DNA from 3 places in the Gordonibacter sp. RACS_AR68 genome. Region 3 is predicted to be linked to each of the others. Evidence: predicted binding sites of a transcription regulator. Region 3 holds the regulator's gene; each other region holds the start of a gene.

Evidence for each region. Region 3 encodes LexA, which represses DNA repair genes until DNA is damaged. Its sites were predicted from a motif close to CNAACANNTGTTNG; they were not measured.
Region 1: K9U15_RS04910 (putative DNA modification/repair radical SAM protein) is a predicted target of LexA. The motif match lies at 8,013-8,026, and genes of this name have one in related genera.
Region 2: uvrB (excinuclease ABC subunit UvrB) is a predicted target of LexA. The motif match lies at 2,298-2,311, and genes of this name have one in related genera.

The regions. Positions count from the first base shown of each region.
Region 1 is NZ_JAIPUP010000002.1:30,905-40,738, forward strand. Features, by position in the region: gene K9U15_RS04860 (response regulator transcription factor) at 26-1,525, shown strand; gene crcB (fluoride efflux transporter CrcB) at 1,568-1,969, opposite strand; fluoride riboswitch at 2,056-2,132, opposite strand; gene K9U15_RS04870 (hypothetical protein) at 2,133-2,423, opposite strand; gene K9U15_RS04875 (helix-turn-helix transcriptional regulator) at 2,729-3,115, shown strand; gene K9U15_RS04880 (nitroreductase family protein) at 3,112-3,945, shown strand; gene K9U15_RS04885 (ABC transporter permease subunit) at 4,085-4,882, opposite strand; gene K9U15_RS04890 (ABC transporter ATP-binding protein) at 4,875-5,831, opposite strand; gene K9U15_RS04895 (TetR/AcrR family transcriptional regulator) at 5,828-6,478, opposite strand; gene K9U15_RS04900 (hypothetical protein) at 6,908-7,636, shown strand; tRNA gene K9U15_RS04905 (tRNA-Thr) at 7,840-7,914, opposite strand; gene K9U15_RS04910 (putative DNA modification/repair radical SAM protein) at 8,060-9,571, shown strand; gene K9U15_RS04915 (TIGR03915 family putative DNA repair protein) at 9,568-9,834, shown strand, end outside.
Region 2 is NZ_JAIPUP010000001.1:957,264-967,097, forward strand. Features, by position in the region: gene mnmA (tRNA 2-thiouridine(34) synthase MnmA) at 1-708, shown strand, start outside; gene coaE (dephospho-CoA kinase) at 705-1,301, shown strand; gene K9U15_RS04115 (hypothetical protein) at 1,714-1,971, shown strand; gene K9U15_RS04120 (antitoxin) at 1,975-2,250, shown strand; gene uvrB (excinuclease ABC subunit UvrB) at 2,435-4,552, shown strand; gene K9U15_RS04130 (hypothetical protein) at 4,613-5,170, shown strand; gene K9U15_RS04135 (MFS transporter) at 5,244-6,545, opposite strand; gene K9U15_RS04140 (glycoside hydrolase family 25 protein) at 6,897-7,784, opposite strand; gene K9U15_RS04145 (biosynthetic peptidoglycan transglycosylase) at 7,893-8,639, opposite strand; gene K9U15_RS04150 (Rrf2 family transcriptional regulator) at 8,848-9,258, shown strand; gene K9U15_RS04155 (ABC-2 transporter permease) at 9,451-9,834, opposite strand, start outside.
Region 3 is NZ_JAIPUP010000003.1:481-10,314, forward strand. Features, by position in the region: gene K9U15_RS07200 (hypothetical protein) at 1-142, opposite strand, end outside; gene K9U15_RS07205 (MerR family transcriptional regulator) at 292-729, opposite strand; gene dut (dUTP diphosphatase) at 843-1,289, opposite strand; gene nrdR (transcriptional regulator NrdR) at 1,289-1,735, opposite strand; gene K9U15_RS07220 (ATP-binding cassette domain-containing protein) at 1,897-3,405, opposite strand; gene lexA (transcriptional repressor LexA) at 4,215-4,853, shown strand; gene hflX (GTPase HflX) at 5,056-6,375, opposite strand; gene miaA (tRNA (adenosine(37)-N6)-dimethylallyltransferase MiaA) at 6,567-7,502, opposite strand; gene miaB (tRNA (N6-isopentenyl adenosine(37)-C2)-methylthiotransferase MiaB) at 7,492-8,889, opposite strand; gene K9U15_RS07245 (stage V sporulation protein S) at 8,898-9,227, opposite strand; gene K9U15_RS07250 (ATP-binding protein) at 9,427-9,834, opposite strand, start outside.

The sequences.
Region 1 (9,834 bases), on a different contig from region 3:
GTGGAATCAGGGGGGATACGCGACCATGGCCGAAACCACCAAGGGGCATGCAAATCGAAAGGCGAACCGCTACAGCGAGCGGGAGCTGGCGGGGATCGCGGGGTTCACGCTCTTCACCGCGTCCGTGCTGCTTGCCGCCTTCAGCCCGCTGCTGGCCACGGTCGCAACCAACACGCCCGTCATGCACGGCCTCACCCACGGCACGATGTTCGCCGCCATGGCAGGCTTCTACTTCGTCATCACGCGCTGCAAGGGTCGCAACGAGCTCGTCTCCTCCAACCGGGTGCGAACCGGCTTCCTGGCCCTGCAGCTGCTGTTGCCCGGCATCGTCCTGCTCGAGACGGTGCTCGCGTTCGCACTTCCCCTGGTACTCCAGTTCGCGCTCTGGGCCGTGTTCGGCGCCTCGGGCGCCTACTTCTCGTGCGTCTGGGCGGACGTGCGCAGCTCGCTTGGCGAGGAGCGCATCCGCGCAGCCAACCTATGGTCGTTCGGACTGGCAGGATGCATCGTGGCCGGCGTCTTGGCCATGCCCGGCCCTGCCGCCATCACGGCGTTCCTGCTGCTGTGCGCGAGCTCGTTCGCGCTTCTCGCAGCCTCACCGCCGAGCACGACCGAGCTCACGAGCGAGCGCGACGAGCGCTGGCTGGCGGAGACGAGCCGGTACAGCCCGAACGGCTCCTACATCATGCTGGTCGACGGCATAATGTGCGGCGTGATAGCAGGGCTCGTCGTCGCGCGAATCAGCAAGGGCGTCCTGCCGCCCATCACCATGGGCGCGGCGTTCGTCTGCGTCGCGCTTATTTTCCTGCTCCTGAGCCGGAAGGCGCCCCGGCTCCTTGCCATGGGAAGGGTGCAGCTCGTGCTCTTGCCCTTCCTCGTGTGCGGGCTCATCCTCTCCGGGTTCCTGCAGGCGCCTTGGAACACCGTCGCCGCGCCGCCGCTCTTCGTCATCCTGTACCTGCTGGACTACACGAACGCCTCGGTGCTGTCGCTGCGCGGCACGCTGCTGTCCATCTCACCGTGCTACTGCTTCGCGAGAGGACGCTTCTTCATCGTCCTCGGCCAGGCACTCGGCTGGTTCGCCGGCGCGTTCGTGGCCACGGACTTCGGCAAGGGCTGGCTCACCGTGGCGGCCATGGTCCTCATCATGCTGGTATGCGCCTACATCGTGGTCGCCACCGTCAGGCCCGACCAGTACGCCATCGTGGCCGAGGAGCCCGAGCCCGTCGAGGCGCCTCCCGCCCCGATGTCCGAGCCCGAGACCGACCCCGAGGCGGTGGTGGAGCAGCATTACAAGCACAAATGCGCCGAGGCGACCCGCACCTTCAACCTTACCCCACGCGAGGGAGAGATACTGTTCTACCTGGTGAAGGGGCGCAACGCGCGCCATATCGCCGACCAGCTCTACGTGGCCGAGCGCACCGTCAAGACGCACACCTACCACATCTACCAGAAGATGGGCATTCACTCGCAGCAGGAGCTCATCGACATCGTGGAGGCCCAGGAGGCCGGCGATACGGCATGAAGCGCGCCGGCCGGCCGCGCGTCCAACGCGCCTTCCGCTCCGTCAGGCGCCCTGTGCGCCGATGAGCTGCACGAGCGACAGCGCGCCGCGCACGGCAAGCTTGCCCGCCGCTACGCCCAGCACGCAGGCAACAAGGCTGCCGCCGGCGTAGAGCGCGGCCGTGGCGTACTTGCCGCCCTCGAACAGCGCGAGCGTCTCCAGCGAGAACGTGGAGAACGTGGTGAAGCCGCCGCACACGCCCGTCTTCAAGAAGAGCGCCGCCTCGGCCGACAGGGCCGACGTGGCACCCGCCACCTCGGTTATCGCGCCGATGGCCACCGCACCGGCGAAGTTCACGAGGAACGTCATAAGGGGGAAGTCCCCCTCGAAGGGCACGAGCCCCAGCAGGTAGCGCCCGACGGCGCCCAGAAACCCGCCGGCGCCCACCCAGAGCACCGCTGCCATATCCCGTCCTTTCCGACACCCCCCCGCCGGCCGCGCGGCATGAAAAAAGCCGACGACCCGCGCGCGGGCGCTCCCCCATGGGGAGTCCGTTTGCAGAAGTCATCAGCTTTACGCGGTTCAAGCCTTCGAGCGGCTTAGGGAGAACCTCATTCCCGCAGGCATTCTACCGCTTGCGGGCCCCGCCCGCAAGCGACGCGCTCCCCTCGTCCTCGGGCACGACCTCTTCCACGAACCAGCGCGGGTCCTCGAAGAACAGGTACTTGTCGCGGCCGTGAACCGTCACCAGGTAGCGTATCCCCGTGCCGCCCACCCGGGTGGACGCGCGCCGGATGGCCTCGTGCACCCGGTCGATCTCGAACGTCCGGCCGTCGCGCCACCGGATGGACAGCGGCGTCACGCGCCCGTCCACGTCGATGTTCGCCACCACGTCCACGTATGTCTTGCGAAATCCCATGCGCCCATGCAACCATGCCCGGCACCCCGGCGCAATCGCCCGCATCGACCCGTAGCGAAACGAATGCCCGCTCGTCATGCGCGACGGCCGGTGCAAGCGCCGGCGGTACGGGGTCGGCGGCGCACCAGCGGTCACGGGGCGCTCGGCGGTAAGCGCCAGGGCGGAACCGGAGGGCCACGGCCTCCGTCTCGAATTTCTTTCCCAAGGGAAAACGCCAGCCTTCCCCCGCCTTGCGAGCCGCCTCTTCATGGTTTAATGGTTCGAACAATCGAACCGTATAAGACGCGATGGGCGAAGGAGCATCGATGGACGAACGCGAATGGGCGCAGAGCAGGCAGGACCTCGCAGAGGGGTTCAAGAAGTGCCGGGGCATCATCGGGGCTCTGGGCGACGAGACGCGCCAGCAGATCATCATGGCGCTGTTGGAGGCCGAGGAGTGCGGCTTGCGCGTGGGCGAGATCACGGTGCGCACGCACCTCTCCCGCCCCGCCGTGTCGCACCACCTGAAGATCCTGCGCGACGCGAACATCATCGCCCTTCGGCGCGCGGGCACCATGAACTTCTACCACATTGCCGCCGACGACGCGCAGTGGGCGCAACTCAAGCAGCTCGTCGACCGCGTCTACGAGCTGGTACAGCAGGCCAACCTCGAAGGCTATCTGCAAGACAGCGAAGGCAAGGTGCAGCGATGACAACGAACCCGCACGAGCAGAAGGAGCGCGGCATTATGGAGAAGGTCGAAGGAGGACCCGGCGGCGCCCGCGAAGACGAGGACATGCCCGGGAGAGCGTATGAGGACGCCGCGGCGTGCGAGGATCGCACGACCCCCTCAGGCGGCGCCCTCCCCCTCTGCACCGTCGAGGAGGCGATGGAGCGCCGCCACTCGGTGCGCAGCTTCACCGGCCAACGTATCGAGGGCCCGGTGCTCGCCGCACTGTGCGACGAGCTGGACGCCTGCAACCGCGAGGGCGGCCTGCGCATGCAGGTCGTGCTCGACGAGCCGCGGGCGTTCTCCAGCATGCTGGCGCGCTACGGGAAGTTTGCCAACGTGCGCAATTACGTGGCGATCATCGGGAAGACGGCCGACGACCTGGACGAGCGCGCGGGCTACTACGGCGAGCGCCTCGTGCTCGCAGCCCAGGCGCTCGGGCTGAACACGTGCTGGGCAGCCCTCTCGTTCAGCAAGCGGCAGGTCCGCCGCCTCGCCGGGCCGGAAGAGAGGCTGATCTGCGCGCTGGCGCTCGGCTACGGCGCCACGCAGGGCAGACCGCGCAAGTCGAAGGCACCCGAGGACGTGAGCCGTGCGGCCGGGAAGCCGCCGGAGTGGTTCGAACGCGGCGTGCGGGCGGCGCTGCTCGCCCCCACGGCCCTGAACCAGCAGAAGTTTCGCTTCGAGCTGCTGCCCGACGGCAAGACGGTGCGCGCCCAAACCCTCTCCGGCGCCTACACCGCCGTGGACCTGGGCATCGCAAAATACCACTTCGAGGTGGGCGCCGGCACGGAGAGCTTCGCCTGGGCGTGACAGGGGCGTGACAGGGGCGTGACAGGGGACGGGCGAGACAGGGGGGGGGATAATGTCTCATTCCAATACGTCTGCCGAAGCCTTGCCGCATCGCGGAATGAGACATTATCCCCGTCCCCCTGTCTCGCCCTCGAATCTGCTAGATGCTCAAGTCGCGCCGGTCGAACACCGCCACTGCCGCTGCGAACAGCGCCACCGCGCTCGCGGCCAGCGCAATCGCGCCGCCGACTGCCGACGCGTCGCCTGCGGCCAAGCCGTAGTAGTCGAACAGCGTCAAGGGGTTGACGTTCTCCAGGAACTCGAACTTGTCGCCCACCTTCGACACCATCTGCATGAGGAAGAACAGGATGCAAAGGCCGCCGCCCGCCCACAGAGCCGCCGTGGCGTTCGAAAACAGGCAGGCCGACAGGAAGCACAGGCCCGCGATAGCCAGCCACAGCGCGAACAGCCCCGCGTTCACCTGCAACAACGCCTGCATGTCCAGCTCGCCGGGGAACAGAGTCTCGGCGAATCCCACCTCGAGCGCCGTAACCGCCACCATGAGGGCGGCAAGGATAGCCACCATCACGCCGATCATCGTGCATGCGATGCGCGTGCGGCTGTTCGGCGTTGCCAGCAGGTACGCCATCGCGCCGCGATCGAGGTAGCGCACCATCAGCTTGTTCACCATGATCAGGATCAGCACGAGGATGAAGATGGTCAGCAGGAACCCGTACAGGTAGTTCAGCATGAAGTCGATAAGGGTGGTGGCCTGCGTCGACATGCCGAATGCGGCGAACACCTCAGGCATGCTCTGCATCATGAGATCGAGGCTCTCGCCCAGCTCGGGATCGAACATGCTCACGATCATGCCGATGTACATAGCCAGCACCGCGGCGATGATGCCGCTGACGAACAGGTTGGCGCGCAGCTCCTTCGCGAACAGCGTCTTATTCATGGGAGCCTCCTTTCAACCCCGACCTGCGGTTCGACGCGTCGCAGAAGGTGCCGTACAGGTGCATGAACAGTTCTTCGAGCGTCTGCTCGCGCGCGGTGAGATCGACGATCTCGTACGCGGCCAGGTCCTTCACGAACGCGTCGAGGTTGCCGGACACGGCCGTTTCCACGCTGGTCGTCCCCTGTTTCTGCACGCTGACACCGGTGCCACGGTGGGCCGCCGCGTAGCGGTCGCGCGCGGCCTCGTCGGCGAACGTGACGACGAACAGACGCTTGCGCGACTTCCGCACATCGTCCATGCGCTCTACGGCGGCAAGCTTGCCCCCGCGGATGAACGCCACCCGATCGCACGTGCGCTCAACCTCCTCGAACAGGTGCGACGACAGCAAGATGGTGGTGCCGCGGCGCTTCTCTTCCAGCACGAGGTCGATGAAGCGGCTCTGCATGAGGGGGTCGAGGCCGCTCGTGGGCTCGTCGAGCAGGACGATGTCGGGCGAGGCCATGAACGCGCAGACCAGTCCCACTTTCTGCTTCGTGCCCTTCGACATCTTGCGAATGCGCCGCGCGGGATCCAGCTCGAAGTACTCGATCAGCTGCTCCATGCGCGTGCGGTCGCGCAGCTTCTTCATGCGCGCCATGAATTCCAGGAACGCCGCGCCGGTCATCTCGTCCATGCAGGCGATTTCGCCGGGGAGGTAGCCCAGGTGCTCCTGGATGCGGGCGCGCTGGCTGAAGCAGTTCAGGCCGTTGATGTTCACGGTTCCCTCATCAGGGCGGATGAAGCCCATGAGGTTGCGCATGGTCACCGTCTTGCCGGCGCCGTTCGGTCCCAAAAAGCCGAACACCTCGCCCCGCTCCACGGCAAACGACACGCCGAACACGCCGCGCCCGCTTCCGTAATCTTTCTTGAGCCCCTCGATCGCAATCGCGGGGCCGATTGTTGCGCTCATCGGTATTCCTCCTTGTACGAATAGGCTTTCAGCATGTCGCACCAGCGGTACATCTCGTCCAGCATCGCATCCATGTCGAGGCGCTGATGCAGGGCGCGCTGCTGGTGCAGGTAGCCGTCAGCCAGCCAAATCAGCAGGTCGAGCACGTACTTCGGGTCGATGTCGTCGCGGAACCGGTCAAACCGCACGCATCTGAAGTACGTGGAGAACATCAGGTCGATTTGCCGCTGCGTCCAGCTGTCCATCGTGTCCTTGATGTCTTTGTGCTCCGGGTAGAAGGCCCGGACGGAGAACTCCAGCAGGTAGGGGAAACGCGAAAGCACCTTGCGCTTGGTTTCAGCTGCGTACACGAGCAGATCGAAGAAATCGTCGATCTCGTAGAATCCGTCGTCCACCACCAGATCGGACACCTTCTCCATGAGGTGCTCCATGAGGTAGAGGTACAGCTCCTTCTTGTTCTTGAAGTAGAAGAACAGAAGGCCCTTCGAGATGCCAGCGCGCCGTGCGATGTCCTCGGTCGAAGCGCTTTTGTAGTCGCATCGACCGAACGTTTCCACGGCGGCGTTGACGATAGCCTCGCGTCGCTGTTCGGGGAGGCTCTCGAACTTGCTGAAGTCCGCATGCTCCCTATCGTCCGTTGCACTCATTGCCGCCGCCTCCCTTCCTGCCGCTCTGCGGCCGTTGACCGCTCGGTCAACGGATTGGAGATCATGCTACCCCGTTGACTATTTTTTAGAAGGGGTCGAGGAGGTTTTTTCATTGGGAGAGCCGCCAAGCCCGTAGCGCGCCGGGCCCGCATGCGAGGCCGGCGCCCCCGAGCCATGTCTGCCTCGCATGCGAGGCAGACGGGCACGACCGACGCGCAAGGCCGGCATGTCACGCTGCACCCACCGACGCGCGCTGCCGCCCTCCCCTGCGACCGGCTGAAACGGGGAGGGGCACCCCCAGCCCCCTTCCCCCTCCTGCTCCCTCCCGCCCGCTCCTCCGGTGGCAGCCGGCCCGGCCCCCTCCTCGCCCGTCTGCTATCATGGACCCGTATCACGCGACATGCCCTCCCGCCGACGACAGGAGACGCCATGGCCCGCTCTTCGAACCTCCCCGAACCCACCGCATCCGCCGCTCCCGTCCGCGCGCTCGGAGCGCGCCGCCTGCTGCTGGCGCTCGCCGTCGTCCTGGCGCTCTACGCCGTCGACCTGGCGTGCGCGGCCACCGTGCCCGCCTCGGCCCACGCGTTCGCCGTGAACGTGGCCGTGCCGTTCGACCTCATGGTGTGCGTGCCCGCCGCGTTCTACCTGCTGGTGGTGCGCCGCCGCGGCCTCACGCCCCTGGCCGTGCTGCCAGTGGTGTGGGCGGGGTACCTCGCGGCGTCCCAGCTGGCCGCGCCGGGGCTGCTCTCGCCGCTGGCGGTCTCCGCGGCGGCGGGGTCGGCCGGCACGTTCTCGCTGCTGCCGCCGCTGTTCGCCGCCTCCTTGTACGCCCTTCTGTGGCTCGTGGCCGCCGCGCGCGCCAGCGTGCTGAACCCGCTGCTCGTGGACGACGAGACGCTCACCGTGCGCTGGGCCGCCTTCGTCTGCGAGGACGTGCCGCTGCGCCTCGTGACCGGCGTGGGTGCCGCCGCGCCCGACGTCCCCAAGCGCGAGCGCCTCGACCTGGGCGTCATGGGCGCCCCGCCCTGTTGGATCGAGCTCTCCGAGCCCCTGGAGGTCCGCACGCTCGCCGGAACGCGCCGCCCCGTGCGCGCCATCAACGTGTCGCCCGACAACGCCGCCGCCTTCAAGCGCCTGGTGGGAGCGCGCCTGCGCTAACGGCAGCGCTGGCGCATCGCAGGCCGCGACGAGACGGCCCCGGCCCGGGCATCGCCCGCCCCAGCCGGGCCTGCCAAGCGAGCCATGCCCGGGCCGACCGCAGCCGTGCAAGCCGACCCGGGCAGACCGCAGCCACCCGCACCCCTCGAGCCGCACGGCGACGAAAAAGGCCGGGGGCTGTGCGCCTCCGGCCTGCTGTTTCCTGGAGCCAGTGACAGGACTCGAACCTGCAACCCACAGTTTACAAAACTGTTGCGCTACCATTGCGCCACACTGGCATAAGAATTGTCGTGCCTGCGTATTGTACGACATCCTGCCCGTTTCGGGAAGAAGCATCCCCCATCTTGACAACGAATATCCGTTCGCCCATACTAAGCGAACAGATATTCTCGCGAACACTTGATCTGGCGAACGGGCGTGCGTATGGAACTGATCGACAAACTGGAGATACTTGCCGATGCGGCGAAATACGACGTGGCCTGCACTTCCTCGGGCATCGACCGCGACGCCCAGAAGGGGAAGCTTGGCAACACGATGGCGGCGGGATGCTGCCACAGCTTCGCGGCGGACGGGCGCTGCATCACGCTCTTGAAGGTGCTCATGACCAACGTGTGCGTCTACGACTGCGCCTACTGCGTGAACCGCTGTTCCAACGAGATGAGGCGCGCCGCCTTCACGCCGCAGGAGCTGGCCGACCTCACCATAGCGTTCTACCGTCGCAATTACATCGAGGGGCTGTTCTTAAGCTCGGGCGTCATCAAGAGCCCCGACTACACCACCGAGCTCATGATCCAGACGCTGTCGCTCCTGCGGGGCGAGCACGGCTTCCGCGGCTACATCCACGCCAAGGCCGTGCCCGGCACCTCCCCCGAGCTCGTGGACGAGCTGGGGCATCTGGCCGACCGCATGAGCGTGAACATGGAGCTGCCCTCGCAGCAGAGCCTGGCCCTGCTCGCCCCCGAGAAGAACAAGCAGCAGATCATCGCCCCCATGCGCCAGATCCGCGACAACATCGCCGTGGACAAGGACACCCGCGCGCTCGTGCGCAAGAACACGACCTACATGAAGGCGGTCAAGCCGAAGAAGAAGGAGCGGGCCTTCGTGCCCGCCGGCCAGTCCACGCAGATGATCGTGGGGGCCACGCCCGAGAGCGACTTCCAGATACTCAACCTCTCGGCCGCGCTCTACCGCACGCTCTCGCTCAAGCGCGTGTTCTTCAGCGCCTACACGCCCGTGAACGACGACGCGCGTCTGCCCGGCACCGACGCCCTGCAGCTCAACCGCGAGCACCGGCTCTACCAGGCGGACTGGCTCCTGCGCTTCTACCGCTTCGACGTCACCGAGATCATCGACGAGGAGCACCCGTTCCTGGACCCCGAGGTCGACCCGAAGGCGAACTGGGCCCTCAACAACCTGGACTTCTTCCCCGTGGAGGTGAACAAGGCGCCGCTCGAGGCACTGCTGCGCGTACCCGGCATCGGCGTGAAGGGCGCGCACTCCATCATGCGCGCCCGGCGCTCCACCACGCTCGGCGAGCGCGAGCTGCGCAAGCTGGGCATCGCCTACAAGCGGGCGCGCTTCTTCATCACCTGCAACGGCAGCTACGCCGGCCAGGGAACGGACTTCTCTCGAGAGGGCCTGCGGGCGCATTTAGCCGCAACGCCGAAGGGCGGCGGCCACGGCCGTCGCGCAGACAAAGCCATCCCCGGCCAGCTGAGCCTGTTCGAGAGCGTGGAGACGCCCGAGAAGGCCCGCATCGCGCAGGGTGCGGGGGCCGATCCCCGCGGGCACTTGGGCGCGGCGACAGGCGGTCGCCTGGGAACGGCGCCCGCCGGACAGCTCGGCGGCAGGGCGAACGGACAGCGCCACGGGAATGCCGACGGCGCGTTTGGCTGGCAGCACGCCCTCGAGCAACCCGAGGCGGCCTGCGCATGAGCACCGACCACGGAACCGGCTTCGAACGGCCCTCGGGAGCTGCGGCGGCCGAGGCCGGTTCCGGCCGCTCGGCCGCCCCGGACAAGGGGGCGGGCGGCCGTGCGGCCGCTTTGGCTGCGACGGGAGCGGGACGGGAGCCCGCCGCAGCCGGCGATGCCCCCCATGGGCCGGTAACGCCGGAAGAGCCGCTCCCCGACGTGGCCTACGCCTACGACGGGACGCTGGAAGGCCTGCTCTCGGCGGTGTTCGAGGCGTACGAGCGC
Region 2 (9,834 bases), on a different contig from region 3:
ACCGGCCATTACGCCCGCATCGCACAGCTTGCGGACAACGGACGTTACGTGGTGAAGTGCGCGCTCGACGCCCGCAAGGACCAGAGCTACATGCTGGCGCTGCTCTCGCAGGAGCAGCTGGCGCGCCTTGTGCTGCCGCTGGGCGGCACGACGAAGGCGGAGGTGCGCATGCTAGCCGCCGACCTAGGGCTTCCCGTGGCCGAGAAGCCGGAGAGCCAGGATGTGTGCTTCATCGAGGGAGACTATCGTGCGTTTCTGCGCGAGCGGGGCGTAGACGATCCGCCGGGCGCCATCGTGGACTGCGCGGGTGCCGTGCTCGGCCGGCATGACGGGCTGTCAGGTTTCACCGTGGGGCAGCGCAAGGGCATCGGCGTGGCCGCGCGCGAGCCGTACTACGTAGTGGGCAAGCGGTCCGAAACGGGCGAGCTGGTGGTGGGGTTCGCCGACGAGGCCCGCATTGCGAACGTGCTCGTGGGCCCGGTGAGGTGGCAGGCCTTCGTGTGCCTGGACGAGCCGCGTGCCGCCAGCGTGAAACTGCGGTACCGTAGCCGGGCCGTTCCGTGTATCATAGAGCCCGAACCCGAAGGGCGCGTTCGCGCAGTGCTGCGCGAGCCGCAGCCGACCACGGCGCCGGGACAGTTCGCCGTCTTCTCCGTGGGCGACACCGTGCTCGGAGGCGGCATGATCGAGGAGGTAGCATCGGTATGAAGAAGCTGTTCATCATCGGCGGCATGGGCGCCGGGAAGTCGACTGCCCGCAAGGCCCTTGTGGATGCGGGCCTGCCGTACATCGACCTCGACAAGGTGGGCCACGACGTGCTCGCCTGGGACACGGTGAGGGAAGAGCTGGTGGACACGTTCGGCGTCGACATCATGGACGGCGACGAGGTGAACCGCAAGGCGCTCGCCCACAAGGCGTTCGTGAGTCCCGCCGAGACGCGCAAGCTCAACCGCATCACCGTGCCGCGCATCGAGGACGCCTACCGCGACAAGGTGGCCGAGCTGGAGGCCGCGGGCCATCCGGCCGTGGTGGTGGAGCATTCCGTGTTCAAGAACCGCACGTCCTCGCTCGCCTACGATGCCGATGTCGTTATCGCCGTGCTGGCACCGCTGGACGTGCGCATCGAGCGCGCCGTGGCGTCGGGCTTCGACGAGGCCGATGTGCGCCGCCGCATCGCCCGCCAGATCACCGATGCCGACCGCATCGAGGCCGCCGACGTGGTGTTCAACAACGACGGCACCCCCGAGGAACTGCACAACCAGGTGATAGCCTGGTGGGGAGAGTACGAGAAAGGCCTGTAAAGACTAGACGGCGAGGATGCCCCTTGGGCGGGCCCTTCCCGAGCTTTTAGTCGCGTCCGGCGTGGGCCAGCATCATGTTCGAAAAATTATATTAGAACATCCGTTTTATAAGTACGGATGTTCTTTTTTGTGCTACCATGTGATTTGTCGAAAAGAGCCAGTGCAAGCGCCTGCCCGATGCCGCAATGCGGGAGGGCGGCCCATAGATGGCGACGGTGTTCCGCGTCCGCCCGTACCACGCTTGCAAGATCCTCTCCAGCTTTCGGAACCGGAAGAGGGGTCTGCCATGGAAACCTTCATCTGAAAAACGACGAGAGGAAGTGCGGGTCGCTCTCCGTGCCCTGCCTTCCTTGACGCTGCGCCATTTACGTTTTACAATTTCGTTTAACAAAAAGGAATAGGTGATCGCCCGATGGAAGTGCTGGTTGATTTGCACGCGCTCAAGCATGGGTTGACCGAGGAAGAGATCCTGTATGCTTGGAAGAACTACGCGAGGAAGCAACATCGTAGGGCACCGAAAGAGGATCGTGTGGTAGCCCTTGGGTTTTGCAGCGATGGACGCCTCGTCCAGATGGTCGGCGTCGACAAATGGTACGGTGTGCTGATATACCATGCAATGACGCCGCCGACAGCGAGCGTTTTGGCAGAGTTCGGGCTGACAGGGAGGTAGAACGTGAAGACAGCGAAAGAGCTTGAGGAGATGTTCGGGGTCACCGCCGAGCAGCTTGATGAATGGGAGAAGGAAGCAGCGCAGGGCATCTTGCCTGGCGAGCAGGTGGGCGAGATCATTGTGGGGCGACCCCTCAAATTCGGGGAGCCGTTGCAGTTCGTCGGGTTTAAGGACACGCCGCAGAAGGTTGCGGCTATGGACGAGCGGGCGTCGAAGCTGGGCATGAGCCGGTCGGATTACCTGCGCAGCTTGGTTCGCAAGGATTTGGCAAGCGCCTAGGCAGCTCGACATCATCTCGAAAGATGGGGAAGATAACGGTTGAATCACGAACATATGTTCATTTTGCTTCTGCTGTGCTAGACTGAGTGGTCGATGAACCCTCTCGTCGGTGTCCTTCGGCATGCGGCGTTCTCTTCGGGAAGGAGCTTACGTGGCGCATCTTTCGAATATCGAAGGCCTCGAGATGGAGGGCAAGCTGCCGGAGGTGCGGCTGGCAACGACACCTCTCAAGGTGGTGTCGCCCTACGAGCCGTCGGGCGACCAGCCGCAGGCCATCGAGAAGCTGGCCCGCGGGGTCGAGGACGGCCTGCGCTACCAGACGCTCCTGGGTGTGACGGGCTCGGGCAAGACGTTCACCATGGCCAAGACCATCGAGGCCGTGCAGAAGCCCACGCTGGTCATGGCGCCGAACAAGACGCTCGCGGCCCAGCTGGCCAGCGAGCTGAAGGAGTTCTTCCCGAACAACTCCGTGGTGTACTTCGTGTCGTATTACGACTACTACCAGCCCGAGGCCTACGTGCCCTCGTCCGACACGTTCATCGAGAAGGACGCCTCCATCAACGAGGAAGTGGAGAAGCTGCGCCATGCGGCCACTTCGGCCCTGCTCTCGCGGCGCGACTGCATCGTGGTGGCCTCGGTGTCGTGCATCTACGGCATCGGCTCGCCCATGGACTATGCCGGCATGGCGGTGTTCGTGGACAAGCAGAAGGAGATGGACCGCGACGACGTCATCCACGATCTCATCGACATCCAGTACGACCGCAACGACTACGAGCTGAAGCGCGGCACGTTCCGCGTGCGCGGCGACAACCTGGACGTGTTCCCGCCCTATGCGGACAACCCGTTGCGCATCGAGTTCTGGGGCGACGAGATAGAGCGCATTGCGGAAGTGGACAACGTCACGGGCGAGGTGGTGAACGAGTTCGAGGCGCTGCCCATCTGGCCCGCGTCGCACTACGTGGCCACGCGCCCGAAGATGGACCGCGCGCTCGGCACCATCCGCGACGAGCTGCGCGAGCGCCTGCAGCAGTTCAAGGAGGAGGGCAAGCTGCTCGAGGCGCAGCGTTTGGAGATGCGCACGAACTACGATCTGGAGATGATGGAGACGATGGGCTTCTGCTCCGGCATCGAGAACTACTCGCGCCACATCGACGGGCGCTCGCCGGGCGAGCCGCCCTACACGCTCATCGACTACTTCCCGAAGGACTTCCTCTGCATCATCGACGAGAGCCACGTGACGGTGCCGCAGATCCGCGGCATGCACGAGGGCGACCGCTCGCGCAAGATCACGCTGGCCGAGCACGGGTTCCGCCTGCCCAGCTGCCTGGACAACCGCCCCTTGCGCTTCGACGAGTTCGAAGAGCGCATTCCGCAGTTCGTGTACGTGTCGGCCACGCCGGGCGACTACGAGCAGAAGGTGTCGCAGCAGCAGGTGGAGCAGATCATCCGCCCGACCGGCCTGCTGGACCCCGAGATCATCGTGCGCGGGAGCGCCTCCCAGATCGACGACATCATCGACGAGTCCAAGGACCGTGCCGCCCGCGACGAGCGCGTGCTCATTACCACCCTCACGAAGAAGATGGCGGAGGATTTGACCGACCACTTGCTTGACCAGGGCGTGAAGGCGCGTTACATGCACTCGGACATCGCCACGCTCGAACGCGTGGAGATCCTGCGCGAGCTGCGCCAGGGCAAGTTCGACGTGCTCGTGGGCATCAACCTGCTGCGCGAGGGCCTGGATTTGCCCGAGGTCTCGCTCGTGGCCATCCTCGATGCCGACAAGGAGGGGTTCCTGCGCAACCACCGCTCGCTCATCCAGACCATCGGCCGCGCCGCCCGCAACGTGTCGGGCCAGGTCATCATGTACGCCGACAAGATGACCGACTCCATGGCGCTTGCCATCGACGAGACGAAGCGCCGCCGCTCCATACAGATGCAGTACAACGAGGACCACGGCATAGAGCCGCAGACCATCCGCAAGGCCATCAACGACATCATGGACTACGTGACCGACGAGGTGGGCAACACCACGGCCGAGCAGGTGAATGCCGAGCTGGCCGCGCTCTCGCGCGAGGAGGTGCTGCGCATCATAGCCTCCATGGAGGACGAGATGGCCTCGGCGTCCCAGAGCATGGACTACGAGGAGGCGGCCCGCCTGCGCGACCAGGTGGTGAAGCTGCGCGCGAGCGTGGAAGGCGCGAGCGAGGAGGACGTGCTGAAGGACTTGAAGAAGGGCGCCCGCAAGGGCAGCGCCTTCGGCAACCGCAAGAACGCCGCCTACGGGTCGAGCCGCCGCTCGTAGGCGCGGGACCGGCGACGGATGCGGGGGCATCGAAGGCCGGCGAGTAAAGGGGCAGGGGAAATGGGCGGGATATCGGTCATGGTCATGCTGTCGGTGATGGGCGCCGTGGCGTTCGTCATCTTGGGCATGGTGGCGCTTGCGCTGGCGATGTTCGTGGCGGCAACCGTGGTGAGCATCGTGTTCGCGTGCCGCGCGAAGGCACGGCGCGAGCAGGGCAAGCGGCTCAAAGGCCTTGCGGCCGTGCCCATCGTGCTGTACGCGGTGAGCGTCCCCGTGCTCATATGGTTCGCAGTCGTGTGGGTGGTGCCGCTCTCCACCGATAGAGAGGGTGACGAATTCGTCGACTTCTCCCAAGCCGTCACGCGGCACGATCCGGAGGCGTTGCAGGCATGCTTTGACGCCGATGAGTTCGCGTTCCCGGAGGAGGGCCCCGAGTCGCTTGCGGCTCTGCTGAAGATCGCGCGCGACTACGAGGACGAGGAATGCGCGTCCATCGTCATGCGCGAGGCAAGGGCAGAAGGCGTGTTCCTGGCGCATGACGGCCCGGTTTCCCTTGGTCTGCCGGAGTGGTCCGGGCCTGGGCAGGCGCCCGAAAAGGGATCATCGGACGCGGCCTGACCTAGCACCTGGACCGAACCGGGCGATGGGCTCCGCCTGCCCGGGCGCGCAGCACCAGGGCAGGCAAGCGCCGCTAGGCCTCGGCTTCCGCCGTCTGCCCGCCGGCCGTCTCCGGCTGGACGGCCGGCGCATGGTCGAGGGCGCGCACGCTCTTCGGCAGATACACCACGAGGCCCAATACCAGGCAGATGGCGCCGTCTACCACGAAGAACGGGGCAACTCCGATGCTCTCCGCCAACATGCCGCCAAGCGCGATGCCAATGGGCGATGCCAAGCCCATAGCCGCCATGGACAGTCCCAGCGCACGACCCGTCTTCTCCTCGGCCACGTTGCGCTGGATGAGCGTGATGAGCGGCCCGTTGAACCAGGCGCAGGCGATCGCCATGACGGCGCAGAGCGCAACGAACGCCCAGAACATGCTTGGTGCAAGGAAACCGCAGGCCATGGTGGTGGCGCCTACGATAAGGGCCGCCACGCCGATGAGCAGAGCGAGCCTCTTGCCGCCGCCCCAGGCCATGAGCACGATGGAGCCGCACACCATGCCGATGCCGAACGCGGCCTCCACGAGCGAGGCCGCGTAGCCGTCGCCGCCGAAGTGGTCGAACGTCATGAGCGGGAAGATGGCGCCCAGGGGCGCGAACGCCACCATGCCCACCGTCACGCCGGCTATGAGGATAACCAGGCCGCGGTTTGCCGACAGAGCGCGCCAGCCGTCGCGCAGGTTCGCCAGCACGTGCTGGTTCTCGGCCGCCTTGTCGATGACGGTGGGTATCTTCGCCAGGGCGAGGCCCGCCACGGCTGCGAGCGCGCCGAAGAAGTCCAGGAACATGACGGTATGGAAGCCGAGGGTGGTGTACAGGAAGATGCCGAACGCCGGAGCGCCGATGGACGCCACGCTCATGAGCAGCTGGTCGAGCGTGTTGATGCGCAGCAGATGCTTCTCGGGCACGAGCAGCGGCATGGCGGCCATCATGGCCGGCCCGTGGAACGCCTGGCCGATGCTGCGCACGACAACCAGTATCATGAGCAGGGCGAACGATACCTGGCCCAGGAGGATGGCCACGCCCAGCCCGAGCGACACCAAGCCGACTCCCAGGTCTGCCACGATCATGACGGTCTTGCGGTTGTGCTTGTCGGCGATGACGCCGCCGAACGGCGAGAGCAGGCCCTGCGGCAGGTAGGCGCAGATGGCGGCGGCAGACAGCATGAGGGCGCTGCCGGTGGTCTCGGTGATGTACCAGACCACCGCGTAACCTGCGGCATAGCTGGTTATCATGGAAACGGCCTGGCCGATCCAGATGGTGGCGATGACGGCGAGCCAGCGCTTGGGAAGCGGATGGCCCGCGGCGCTCAGGGTCATGGCAGATTCGGTCATGGGAGAGAGCTCCTTCAAGGTCGATGTATTCGTCGGCCGCGCAACGGGTGTTGGGCGGTGTGCATTTCAGTGTGGGGTTGCGAACGCGGCCGCGCCAGCCATTTCGGTTGGCAAAAGGGGTGCAACGGGAAGTTGCGACGAGGTTCGGCGCGCGTGGGCGTGCCGACTACTGAAATACGTAATACATCGAAACAGAGCTCCTTGGTTGGTTCCAGTCCGCACAGTCTACTGGCGCGTCTGGGCCCTGTCAAGTACGAATGTGCGGTTTTGGGGTTCGAAGCCGCGCTCGGCGAGGGCTGCAACCGATCGTTGCGGTTGGGATACGGCCGGCAGGCTTCGGGCGATGCGGCGTCAGCCTGCGGCGGCGAAGCGGATGTTCAGGTCCGCACGGGTGGATATGCCGGCCACCGTGCCGGCGCTCGTGTACTGCCACATGACGAAGTCGAACTGCCCGGTGGGCACGGCCACGTCGTACTCGGCGAACCACACCGGACGGCCGTCGAGGTCATCGCCGCCGAACCGGGCGATGTCGCGCTTGTTGCCGTAAACGAGCGTGTCGTAGCCCGCCTGCTCGATGCGCTCGCAGAACGCGCGGGCGCAGGCGGCCAGCTCGGGGCCCGTGAGGCGGTTCGCGCGTCCGGCGTTGTCGGAGACGGGTTCGTGGTCGAAGGCGACGGGCAGGTCGAGGGGGCGGCCGGCCAAGAGCCCGAGCACGAAGTCGGCCTCCTCGCGGGCTTCGTCAGGCGTGACGGCCTGCGAGAAGAAGTAGACGCCCGTGGCCAGACCTGCCGCCTTGGCGCCATCGACGTTCTCCGCGAAGCGCTCGTCGGCGTACAGCGCGCCCTCGGTGTAGCCGCGGTTGCCCGCGCGCACGATGGCGAAGTCCACGCCATCGGCCGCCACGGCCGGCCAGTCGATGGCGCCCTGATGGCTGGAAACGTCCACGCCAAGGTCAGAACGCAGCACGCCGTCCTCGTAGTAGGCGAGCCGGTCGCCGTTGCGCTCGAGGCCCGTCCAGTCGTAGGGGCTCACGTATGCGGCCGGCGCCGCGGCGTGCGGGGTGCCGGCGCACCGCCCGGCCAAAAGGCCCGCTGCGAGGGCGAGCAGAGCCAGGGCGAACAGCCCGACGACGACGCGCCGCGACGACGCGCGTCTCTGCACCGGCCGCGGCCGGGGTGCATGCGCCCGCGCAGTGTCGCGGCGCGAGGGTCGGGGCGGGAGGGTTTTGTTCGTGTTCATGCCGTCATCCTAGCAAATCGCTGCGCGCTGCCGCCTTCGCCCCCGCGCTTCCCATGCGAATACCAGAAGTCCCCGATTCTCGTCTTGGCGGGTACGCTCGCCGCCTCCCTACGCCCCCGCGCCCTGCGCGCCGATGCGGCGGGCGTCGGCCTCGTCGAGGTAGTCGTAGGCCACGAGCTTCTTAAGCACCTGGTATTGCCGCTGGCGGGCGAGGTCGGGGTTCTCGGAGAGCGCGTAGGCGCTCGGCGCGTTTGGTATGCCGGCCAGCAGCGTGCACTCGCCCGCATCGAGTTCCTGCGGCTCCTTGCCGAAGTAGCCTGCGCTGGCATTGCCGATGCCCTCGTAGCCGTCGCCGAAGTAGATGGAGTTCACGTAAAGCTCCAGTATCTCTCTCTTCGTGAAATGCTGTTCCATGGTCAGCGCCATGAACACCTCGGCCACCTTGCGCTCGATGGTCTGCTCCTGCGTGAAGTACTGGTTCTTCGCCAACTGCTGAGTGATGGTGCTGCCGCCCTCTACGATCGCCCCGGCTTTGAGGTCGTTCACGAGAGCGCGGCCGGTGGCGATGGCATCGAAGCCCGGGTGGGCGTAGAACCGATGGTCCTCCACGGCCACGACCGCCTGCAGATACAGGTCGGGCAGCTCCTGGATGGGCGTGAAGCCGGATGCGCCCTCTATGCGCTGCTCCATCTCGTCCAGCGGGAGTGCGGCCAGGGCCTCGCGGTACTGGTTGAAGCCCCGTGCCACGAAGAACGTGGCGGCAAGCGCCACCAGGATGATAGCGAAGATAAGCAGGCTCCCGACGAGCCGTGCGACCGGCCGGTCCGGGGTGGTGCGCTGCGTGCTCGGTGCCATGGCGGTGCCTTTCCCTAACCTTGTTTCCCTATGCTCTCTGTTATACCAAGCCTTCCTTAACGCAACCTTACCGACCGCTTGCCCGGGCCTTACATTCCTGAAAGGAAGATCGGCGAGGATATGCTACCGATGCGCTATACTTACGGCGGTTGAGCGGCTGCCCTCAGGAGGAGACGGGCGCGACGGAACGGTGAGGATGGTGGCGGACATGATGATTTCGACGAAGGGGCGCTACGCCCTGCGGCTCATGATCGATATTGCCAGCCGCGAGCAGGATGGTTCCCCCGTGACCATGCGCCAGGCGGCCGCGCGCGAGGACTTGTCCGTGAAGTACCTCGAGCAGCTGGGCGGCGCCCTGGTGAAGGCCGGCATCCTGAAGAGCATCAGGGGGGTGAGCGGCGGCTACCTGCTTGCCAAGCCCGCCGAGGACATCACTGCCGGCGACGTGCTGCGCGCCACCGAGGGCAGCTGCGCCCCCGTGGCCTGCCTCGAGGACGGCGCCGAAGCCTGTCCGCGTCGCGGCGAGTGCGTGGCCGTGAACTTCTGGCGCGGCCTGGACCGCACCATCGAAGGCTACGTTGACGGCGTCACCCTGGCCGACCTTGTGAAGATGGGCTGACACCCGTCCGCTTGCGGCAGCGGGCCTCAGAAGTCCCGCTTTTCGCTCAGGCGAAAGGCGAGCCAGGCGGATACCGCGTAGAGCACCCGTTAGCGGAATCCGACCAAGACGGCAGCCGAGGGCGCGTAGAACATCTTGCCTTGCATGGGTGCCTTCTTCCTTGAGGCAGGGCTTTGGGGCCGGCGGCTTTGGCTAGAAGTCGCGCCGTCGGTAGGCGGCGAGGCATGCAGCGCAGGATGCGGCGTACAGCGCGAAGGCGGCTGCTGTCAGGGCACCCGCTGCCACGAGGAAGGTCTCGGGCGACGTGGCGATCGAGACGAGCCCGCCGAGGGCCGCCGGCGCCGCCTCCGGCTTGACGCAGACGTTGACGATCGGGTTGATGCCAAGCACCGACACCATCATGACCAGCGCCATCGCGTAGCGCGGCCCGTTTCCCATGCCGAAGCTGAAGAACGTGGGCAGCATGATTCCCCCGACCACGAACGCGAGCGCAAACGACACGGCAACGGACCAGGCGAGCCCGATCGCGTCGAAGCCGCCCGGGCGGAGCGTAAGCGCCGCATAGGCCGGCACTTC
Region 3 (9,834 bases):
GCCCGGCGATGCTTGCCACCATGACGAGGTTCTGGGCCACCTTCAGGTCGCGAACGTCGCGTTCGTTGGGCCGCAGCCTCGGGCCTTGGTTCGGAGGTTCGGGGTATCCGGGTGGCTTGGGTGGCTGATTTTGGTCATCCATAGTCGATTTCGTCCAATCTGTCAAAATATCGCGTCTCTGACCTGCGGTTTTATAAACGAGGCTTTGAGAGCCGTTCTAAGGCCCTATCTTGCCCTTCGACGAGTCCTAGGTCATGGAAACAGGGCGTTTTCTAGCGCTTCGCCCACGCACTATAGCATGCCGTGTCCTTGGGAGCGTTCCGCAGCTTCCAAATCCACCGTAGCGGCATGGAGGCGTTTCAGGCTCTCGTCCAGCTCCTCGCGCTGGTACTCGAGCACGGTCTCTTGCGCCCGCAAGATCGACAGGCGTTCGGCCCGGGTGGTGCCGCCACGCTTGCAGAGGCGCACGAAGTACTGGATGCCCTCGATGGACAGGCCGCTTTTGCGAAGCGCCTCGACCAGGTGCAGTTGGGCAACGTCGGCCTCGGAGAACGTCCGCACGCCGCGCTTGTCGCGATGAAGGTTCGGGAAGAACCCGCACTTGTCGTAATAGCGGATGGTGAAAGCCGAGATTCCCGTCAAGGCGACAACGTCGCCGATGCCGTAGATCGGATCGGCTTGCGTAGCCGGGACGTCAACGATCCGGCTATTATGTCCCTCGTCGCCCATAGGCCTCCTCGGAAGTCGACTTGAGTACGGGCTTAGAGTTACTCTAACCAATAACGATTTTAACTTAGAGTAACTCTAAGTGCAATATGAAAGCCTCGACCTATCCGGAACCGCTATGCGCCGATGCCGCTGCTGCCGAACCCGCCGGCGCCCCGATCGGTAGCAGGAAGATCCCCACACGAATCAAACACGGCCTCGGCCACGCGCATGATGACAAGCTGCGCGATACGGTCCCCCCGCTTGACCTCGAAAGGCTCGCGCGGGTCTAGGTTGACGAGGATGGCCTTGATCTCGCCACGGTAGTTGCTGTCGATGAGCCCCGGTGCATTCACGAGCGATACGCCGTGCCTCGCCGCCAACCCGCTGCGCGGCAGGACGAAACCAGCGTAGCCGACCGGAATGGCGACGGCAATGCCGCAGGGCACGAGCTTGCGCTCGAACGGCTGCAGCGTCTCGTCGATCGTCGAGCGCAGGTCGACGGCAGCATCGCCCGCGTAGGCGCAGGCAGGCACCGGAAGTTCGGCATCGAGCGCCTTGAGGGGAATCGCGAGGCGCTCCATCAGCGCAGCCCCTCGAGGGCGGCTGCGAACTCCTCTACGTTTTGGAAGTCCTTGTAGACGCTCGCGAACCGCACGTAGGCAACATCGTCGAGCTTCGCCAGACGCACGAGAACCATATCGCCAAGTTCCTTTGACCTGATCTCGTTGCAGGAGGCGTTGCGAAGCTCGGTTTCAATACTATCGACGAGCGACGCTATCTGCTCGGGTGAGATAGGCCGCTTCCCGCAGGCAATGAGCAGGCCGCGCATGAGCTTCTGGCGGTCATAGGCTTCGGAGGACCCATCCGCCTTGATAACGATGAGCGGGTTCTCGCCCAAACGCTCGTAGGTGGTGAATCGACGGCCGCAATCAAGGCATTCGCGTCGGCGCCGGATAGCCGTGCCATCCTCGGAAGGGCGCGAGTCCACCACTTTTGATTCGGGGTTTCCGCAGGAAGGACAGCGCATGAAAGGCTCCTTTGCTCGATTTTGGATCAGCCTAGCATACAAGATATTGTGCTTCAATCCGCATTGTCGATCCCTGCAAAAAAACCGCCCCCTGCGGAAAGGAGGCGGTCCGAAGCGGGTGTGGATCTCGGCTTCACCGGTGTTCGACCACGGGGAAAAGGTCAAAGCTCCACCCTTACATGGGTGTCGCCGAGCCCTCTCCCTTCGGCACGGCCAACGTCGAACACCCATCGTGTTGCGGTGAGCGCGTCGAGGAAGCGCTCGTCGTGGGACACGAGCATCAGGGCGCAGGGACAATCGGCCAGCACGTCCTGCAAGGCTTCGACAGAGCGTATATCCAGGTGGTTCGTCGGCTCGTCCATGACGATGAGATGCGGTCGTCCTGTCAGGCCCTGCGCCAACAGGAGCTTGCGCACCTCGCCGGGGCTCAAGTCGTCTCCCTCCAAGATGCGTGCCGGCGGCGAATCGAGCCGGGCGACAATGGAGAGCAGGCGCCCGCGCTCTGCCGGCGCGAGAGCCTTCACCGAGGCGAGAAGGGCGCGCGCCCGGTCACTTCCTATCTCTTGCGGGACGTACACCATGCCCTCTTCCGGCATTTGCCGCAGCACTTCGGCAAGCAGCGTCGATTTGCCTGCACCGTTCCTGCCCACCAGGCCGATGCGGTCGGTGTTGCCCACGTACAGCTGCGGATGGTGCAGCATGCGCCCCTCGCCCAGCGTCAGGGACCCGGCCTCGCATCGGACGAGCACCGTGCGCGCGGCGGGCTCGGCTTCCAGGTCGAGCGCACCCTCGTACACCTTGGCGACGCGAACCTCGGCCATGCGCTTCTCTGCACGCTCGACTTTCTTCCCCATCTGCGACGAGAGCCGCCCGGTCTTGCCATCCTGGCCGGAATAGATGGCCAGCTTGATCTTCGCGCGCCCGTCATGGTCGTGCCGGTCGAGATGCCGAGCCGAGCGCCGTGCAGCCGAACGCGCCGCCACCCCGTCTCGACGATTGCTCTCCGTCTTGAGGCGCGCCAGTTCGCGACGGGCATGGGACCGCTCCTCTACGGCAGTCTGGCGGCGTAGGTCTAGCTGCTCCTTCGCCTGAGAGTACGTGCCGGGCACGGTCACAGCACGCCCTCGATCCACGAACACGCACGAGCTCACCAGCCCGTCGAGCAACGCGCGGTCGTGCGAGACGAGAAGGCCCGTCCCGCGATACTCGGCAAGCGCACGCGCCACCAGTTCGCGGGTTTCAGCGTCGAGGTGGTTTGTGGGCTCGTCGAGTGCAAGCAGCACAGGATCGGCTGCGAGGGCACATGCTATCTGGATACGCTTGCACTCGCCATGTGACAGGGTGTCGTAGCGCCATAGCCATGCGTCGTCGATGCCGAGCAGGTAGCGCAGGCGCACGGCCTCGGGGCGGTAGTCGTAGGAGAACTCCTCGAGCCCCGTTGGCGCGACATCGGTCGACTGGGCGCAGAACGATCCTGCGACCTGCGGAGAAACGCTTCCTTTCTGGGGCTCGAGCATCCCGCATACGATCTTGAGCAACGTGCTCTTGCCGGCTCCGTTCGGGCCGACCACGCCGGTCCAGCCGGGCGCGAACACGGCGGATGCGTCATCGAGCGCCAAGGCATCGGCGCCGTCGTAGGTATAGGTAAGATGGCGGGCTGAAACGAACACGGAAGGGCCTCCCTTCGAGAGGCACCGGATTCAATGCTTTTCGCGCTGGCAACCTGGCGCCGATGAGACGGCGAGGCTAGGGATAGGAACATCAAGGAACAGCAACGAAAGCGCACCCGGTGCGGAGCTTGCATGACCTGGCGGGTGCCCGAAGGCTTTCGTTAGAACTTCATGTTCCTTGTCTCCTTCTCGAAGGCCGCATTCACAGCAGCCTGTCTGGGATTTCGGTTCAAAAGGCAGTCTACCACATGAACCTGCAAGGAGGAAGGGTCCTGCGGGGTGGAAAGGCGATGGAACGGCAGCGCCATGGTGGCGAGGATGCCGCGCAGTCACAGAAATGCAGTATCCATGGGCGTTCCGAAGTCGCTAGAAGCTGATGAAAATGCTGAGGAAGGCGAAAACGGAGAAGACGCATCCGGCAAGAGCGCCTTGCCACGGCCTCACACGGCCGTAAGCGCGACCTGCCGCACTGCCATGACGAAGAACCCGCGCCATCTCCGTAGCGCCAAGTCTGCGAGCACGGCACGCAGCAGACGGTACCTGACGCGCGTGCGAATGCTGCAGCGGCGCGCAAGCACCTTGGGAACCGCTCCCTGGAAACTCGATGATAGCCCCGGCTGCGGATACACGGTTGAACTCCGGCTGCAGGGCCGACGTGCCATCGAAGGGGCACCGCATCTCGAAATTCTTCATCTTTCTGCCTCCTAGGCCTTGCGTAGAACCTTTGTTCGCATATATAATAGAACGAACAAAAGTTCATGTCAATACGTATTTAAAACATTTGTTCGTTCAAGGGAAAGGAACGGGGCATGTCCGACAAAGTGACGAAACGCCAGAAGGCGGTGCTCGACTGCATCGAGGAGTGCATCCGCGAGAAGGGCTACGGTCCCACGGTGCGCGAGGTCTGCCAAAGCTTGGGCCTTTCCTCCCCTTCGACAGTCCACGTGCACCTCAAAGCACTCGAGGACAAGGGGCTCATCAAGCGCGATCCCCTCAAGTCGCGTTCCATCGCGCTCACCTATCCGCTTGGCGATGCAGAGAGCACTTCCAACGTCATCAAGCCCAGCTTCAACAAGGTGGTGAACGTGCCGCTCGTGGGCAATGTGGCGGCCGGCTCCCCCATCCTCGCCGAGGAGAACATCACCGACACCATCTCGCTTCCCACCGACATCGTGGGCGATGCACCGTCGTTCCTGCTGTCGGTACGGGGCGAATCGATGATCGAGGCGGGCATCAACGACGGCGACTACGTGGTGGTGAAAGAACAGCCCGTCGCCAACAACGGCGACATCGTCGTGGCCATCATCGACGACGGCGCGACGGTCAAGCGCTTCTACAAGGAATCCGACCATATCCGCCTGCAGCCGGAGAACTCCACGATGGAGCCCATCATCACCACCGACTGCTCCATCGCGGGCAAGGTAGTGGCGGTGTTCCGTCGCCTGTAGGCGACGCCTTGCGGGGCCCTGCCGAAGGAGCGAGACGCCCTGTTGGATTACGGCCCCTGCAGGAGAAACGCCGGCCTTGGGATGAGGGGCGCTCGTTCGTCCCGAGACCGACCGGTGATCCGAGATCGCGTCATCCGGTCGCAAACTACTTGGTTAGAGTTACTCTAACCAAGTAGTTTGCAGCTTTCTGAAAGGGACGTGCCTAACAGTCCTTCTCCGCCACGTAGGGGCGAAACAGGCCGGCAAAGGACGGAGCAGCCAACATGACGAGGTGCGTACCGTCCTCCTCGTGCTTTTCCGACAGGATATGGCAACGCTCGTGCGCGAGGGAGACGAGATCTCCCCGGTTGTAGGGAATCACTATGGCGAGATGCTCGTCCTGCGCCGAGGCGACACGGGCGATATGCCCGACAAGCTCGCTTATGCCCTCCCCTGTTGCCGCCGATACGAATTGGGCCTGTGGATGACGCGCCTTGAGAGCATCGAAATGTTCCTTGTCGAGCAGGTCGCATTTGTTGAATACGAGCACGCGAAGCAAATCTTGAGCTTCGATCTGCCCGAGCACGTCCTCCACCGCAGCGATCTGCGCCTCGTACTCGTCCGACGACGCATCCACCACATGCAGCACGAGATCGGCTCCCGTGATCTCGTCGAGCGTGGACTTGAACGCCTCGATGAGCGTGGTCGGCAGCTTCTGGATGAACCCGACCGTGTCGGTGACGGTGATCTCGCGCCCTTCGGGCAGCTCGAACTTGCGCGTAGTGGAGTCCAGCGTGGCGAACAGCTTGTCGTAGGCCAGCACGTCCGCGTTCGTCAAGCGGTTGAGCAGGCTCGACTTTCCGGCGTTCGTGTAACCGGCCAGCGCCACTTTGAACATGCCGCTCTCGTAGCGGCTCTCGCGCTGGATGGCGCGTACCTCGGCCAGGTGCTTGAGCTCGCGCTTGATGGACGTGATGCGCTTGCGCACCATGCGACGGTCGACCTCGAGCTGGCTCTCGCCCTCGCCGAAGCGCGAGCCCACGCCGCCGCCCATGCGGTTCGAGGCCAAGTGGGCCCACATGCCGCGCAAACGCGGCAGCAGGTACTCGTTCTGGGCGAGCCGCACCTGCAGGCGGCCCTCCTTGCTGGTGGCATGCAGCGCGAAGATGTCGAGGATGAGCGCCGTGCGGTCGATGACCTTCACTTCCTTGCCGACTACCTTCTCGAGGTTCGACTGCTGCGAGGGCGTGAGCTCGTCGTCGAACACCACGAGATCGGCCGCGTGGGCGCGTGCCAGCTCGGCAACCTCCTCGGCCTTGCCCGAGCCGACGAACGTGCGCGGGTTCGGCGCGTCGAGCTTTTGCGTGGTGACGGCCGCAACGTCGGCGCCCGCCGTGTCCACGAGACGCTCGAGCTCGGCAAGCGACGAGGCCAGCGGCCAGGAGGCGCCGGGGCGGTCGACGCCCACCAGCACGGCCTTCTCGCGGCGCTCTTCGGAAACGGGGATCGCGCCCCGCGTGATTACGGATTCAAATTCAGACATGGAGCCAACCTTTCGAAGCAAGAAGGGACACGCCGGCGCGGATGGCGGCGTGCGGAGACAGTCGGGCGCGGTCGCAACCGCTAGAGAAACGCGTGTGCTGTCTGCATGATAGGTGCTCCGATCTTGAAGGCTCGGCAGGGTCGGCCTGCAGAACCGTATCATACCACAAGCTCGCCCTGCTGCGGAAACGCTCAGGCAACGACGCCTCCCACCAAGGAAAGCGCCTCGGCTGCCTGGGCCGCGGGGTCAGGGTCGGTTGCATCTATCCAGCGGATGCGCCGGTCCTTGCGGAACCAAGTGCGCTGCCGCTTCGCGTAGCGGTGCGTGGCCGTCTTGATGCACGACGCAGCTTCCTCCATCGTCGTCTCCCCCTCGAGGGCGGCGACGACCTCCTTGTACCCGATAGCCTGGGGAGCCGTGATGCCGTCCCGGAATCCGCTTTGCAGCAAACGCGCCACCTCGTCCACGAGCCCGGCGTCGAACATGGCGTCGACGCGCGCGTCGATGCGCGCGTTGAGCGCCGTCGGATCCACGGACAGCCCTATGAAGCATGCCGGTACCAGCTGTGGGATGCTCGCCAGCTTCGCGCGCTGCTCGGCCAGGCTTGTGCCGTCCTCCAACAGCTCGAAGGCGCGCACGACGCGCTTGACGTCGGCGGCGGGCACGATGGCGGCACTCGCGGGATCGCGCTCGCGCAGCAGCTCCCACAGGGCGCCGGCGCCTTGCTCGCCGGCAAGGCGGTTGTAATGCTCGCGCACAGGATTGCCCGTTTGCTCCCCCTTCGGGAACTCGTAGGCGTCGATGGCCGCGCGCACGTACAGGCCGGTGCCGCCGCACAGCACGGCACGCCTCCCGCGCGCGGCGATGTCCTCGAAGCAGGCGCGGGCGTATTCCTGGAAGAGGGCCGCCGAGTACGGCTCGCCGGGGTCGGCGAGGTCGAGGCCGTGGTGGGGCACAAGCCGCTCGTCGGGGGCGAGCTTGCCCGTGCCGATGTCCATGCCGCGGTACACCTGCATGGAATCGGCGCTCACCACCTCGCCATCGAGCGCGAGGGCGACGGCCTGCGCAAGGGCGGACTTGCCCGAGGCTGTGGGGCCGACGATGCAGACGACGGGGTCAGCGCCCATCCGCCGCCTCCGCGGGCGGCACGGCACCGCCCGCCACCTCGCCTGCCAGGTACCACGTCTTCGCCTCGTCGATGCGCACGCGCACCGTGGTACCGGCCAGCTCCTCGATCGAGGCGCCTTCGGGCAGCGGCGCATGCACGGTCTGGTTCTTCGGGCTCTTGCCCGCGAGCAGGCCCGCATCGCGCTTGGAAGCGCCCTCCACCAGCACGTCGACCGTGCTCCCCAGGTCGACCTGGTTCGCCTCGAAGGCCCGCTTCTGCACGAGATCGACCAGACGGTCGAACCGCCCCTGGATCACGTCGCGTGGCGTGGGATCGTCGACCGAGGCGGCAGGCGTGCCCTCGCGCTTGGAGTAGATGAACGTGAACACCTGGTGGTAGCCCACCTCGTCCACAAGGCGGTACGTGTCTTCGAAGTCCTTCGCCGTCTCGCCGGGGAATCCCACGATGATGTCGGTGGAGAGCGCGATCTCCGGCAGCGCCTCGCGCAGCTTGCGCACGAGCTCCAGGTAATGGGCGCGCGTGTAGCGGCGGTTCATGGCGGCGAGCACGGCATCGGAGCCGGACTGCACGGGCAGGTGCAGCGCCGGCATGAGCGAGCGCAGCGTGCCGAACCTGCCGATGACCTCGTCGGTGAGGTCCTTCGGATGGCTCGTCGCGAAGCGCAGGCGCTCGATGCCCGTGGCGTCGAGCGCATCGAGCACGGCCGCGAAGCGGGGCGAGCCGTACAGGTCGCGGCCGTAGGAGTTCACGTTCTGGCCCAGAAGGGTGATCTCCTTCACGCCGGCGGCCACGTAGCCCTCCGCCTCGGCTACGATATCCTCGAGCGGGCGCGACTTCTCTCGGCCGCGCACGTAGGGCACGATGCAGTACGAGCAGAAGTTGTTGCAACCCTGCGCGATGGGAAGCCAAGCGGCCCACGCGTGCTCGCGCGCCGTCGGCAGCTCCGAGGCAAACGACGAGCCGGCGTCGAGCACCTCCACGTGATGGCCCCCCTCGTCGAGCGCCTCTTCCAGCAGTCGCGGAAGCGAGCCCAGGTTGTGCGTGCCGAACACCACGTCCAGGTGCGGCAGCTCATCGACGAGCTTCTGCCCGTCGCGCTGCCCGATGCAGCCGCCCACGGCCACGACGCGCTTGGACAGGGGGGTGCCGGCGCGCAGCGGAGTGTTCTTGAGCGAGGCCACCTGACCGTAGAGGCGCGTGTCGGCGGCTTCGCGCACGCAGCACGTCATGAACACGACGAGGTCGGCATCCTCGATGGCATCGACGGGCAGCGCGCCCAGGCCTTCGAGCATGCCGGCGACGCGCTCGGAATCGTGCTTGTTCATCTGGCAGCCGAACGTGCGGATGCAGAACGCGAGGTTCGTGAACGGGGTATGCGTGTGCATGGCGATCCTCAGTGCGCAGGGGCGGACGGGGCGGCTTCCGCTTCCCCGCCGGCAGCGGGCATGGAGACGCCGCGCGTGTAGCGCGGTTCGACTGCGAAGCGAATGGCCGTGCGGTACTCGCCGTCGATAACGATGTCCGCAAAGGAGGGCACGCAGGCGATCTCGATGCCCACGGGCGACAGGAAACCGCGCGAGATGGCGATGGCCTTCACGGCTTGGTTCACCGCTCCGGCCCCGACGGCCTGTATCTCCACGCCGACGCCGTCCTTCACCATGCCGGCGATGGCTCCGGCCACGGAAGCGGGCGACGATTTCGATGAAACCTTCAGGCAGCCGATGTCCGGCTTGTGCTCGGGTGCGGTCATGCATATCCTTCGTCGTTTGAGTACGTTGCTCGTGCGTTTGGCGTGCGTTCAATATGCGTGCGGCGCCCGCGCGCCGCTTTTTCACGGTACCGTTATTCTAGCTATTAATGGTATGGCGTGCAACCTGCGGATATGGCCGTTCGCCGACCAGGCGGCGCAGCTTATGCGGAACTTAGCGGAGCTTGCTCACGGGGATATGGATGCGGATGCCGTCCTTGCCCACGCGCACCTCGGGCTGCACGTCGGGCTCCAAGTAGTAGCGTTGCGCGACGTCGCGGTAGGCGGCGGCCACCTGGCCCGCGAAGTCGTCCAGATCCTCGCGGGCCAGCTTGAGACCCCGCGCGTCTTCGGAGGCGGACGGGGCTGCGGTGCGCGGGGCTGCAGGCTCGGGAGCGTCGTTGCCGATGCGCACGCGGTCGAGCAGAGGGGACAGCGGCGTTATCTCGCCGTCCAGCACGCGGCGCGCCGAACGCTCGGACAGGGCGAGCCCCAGCGACCCGGCTATGCCCGCGAGCTCCGCCGGGTCTGCGGCGAGGGCCAGGCGCTTGCACACGGGCAGCTCGTCGGCATGCCCGAACGC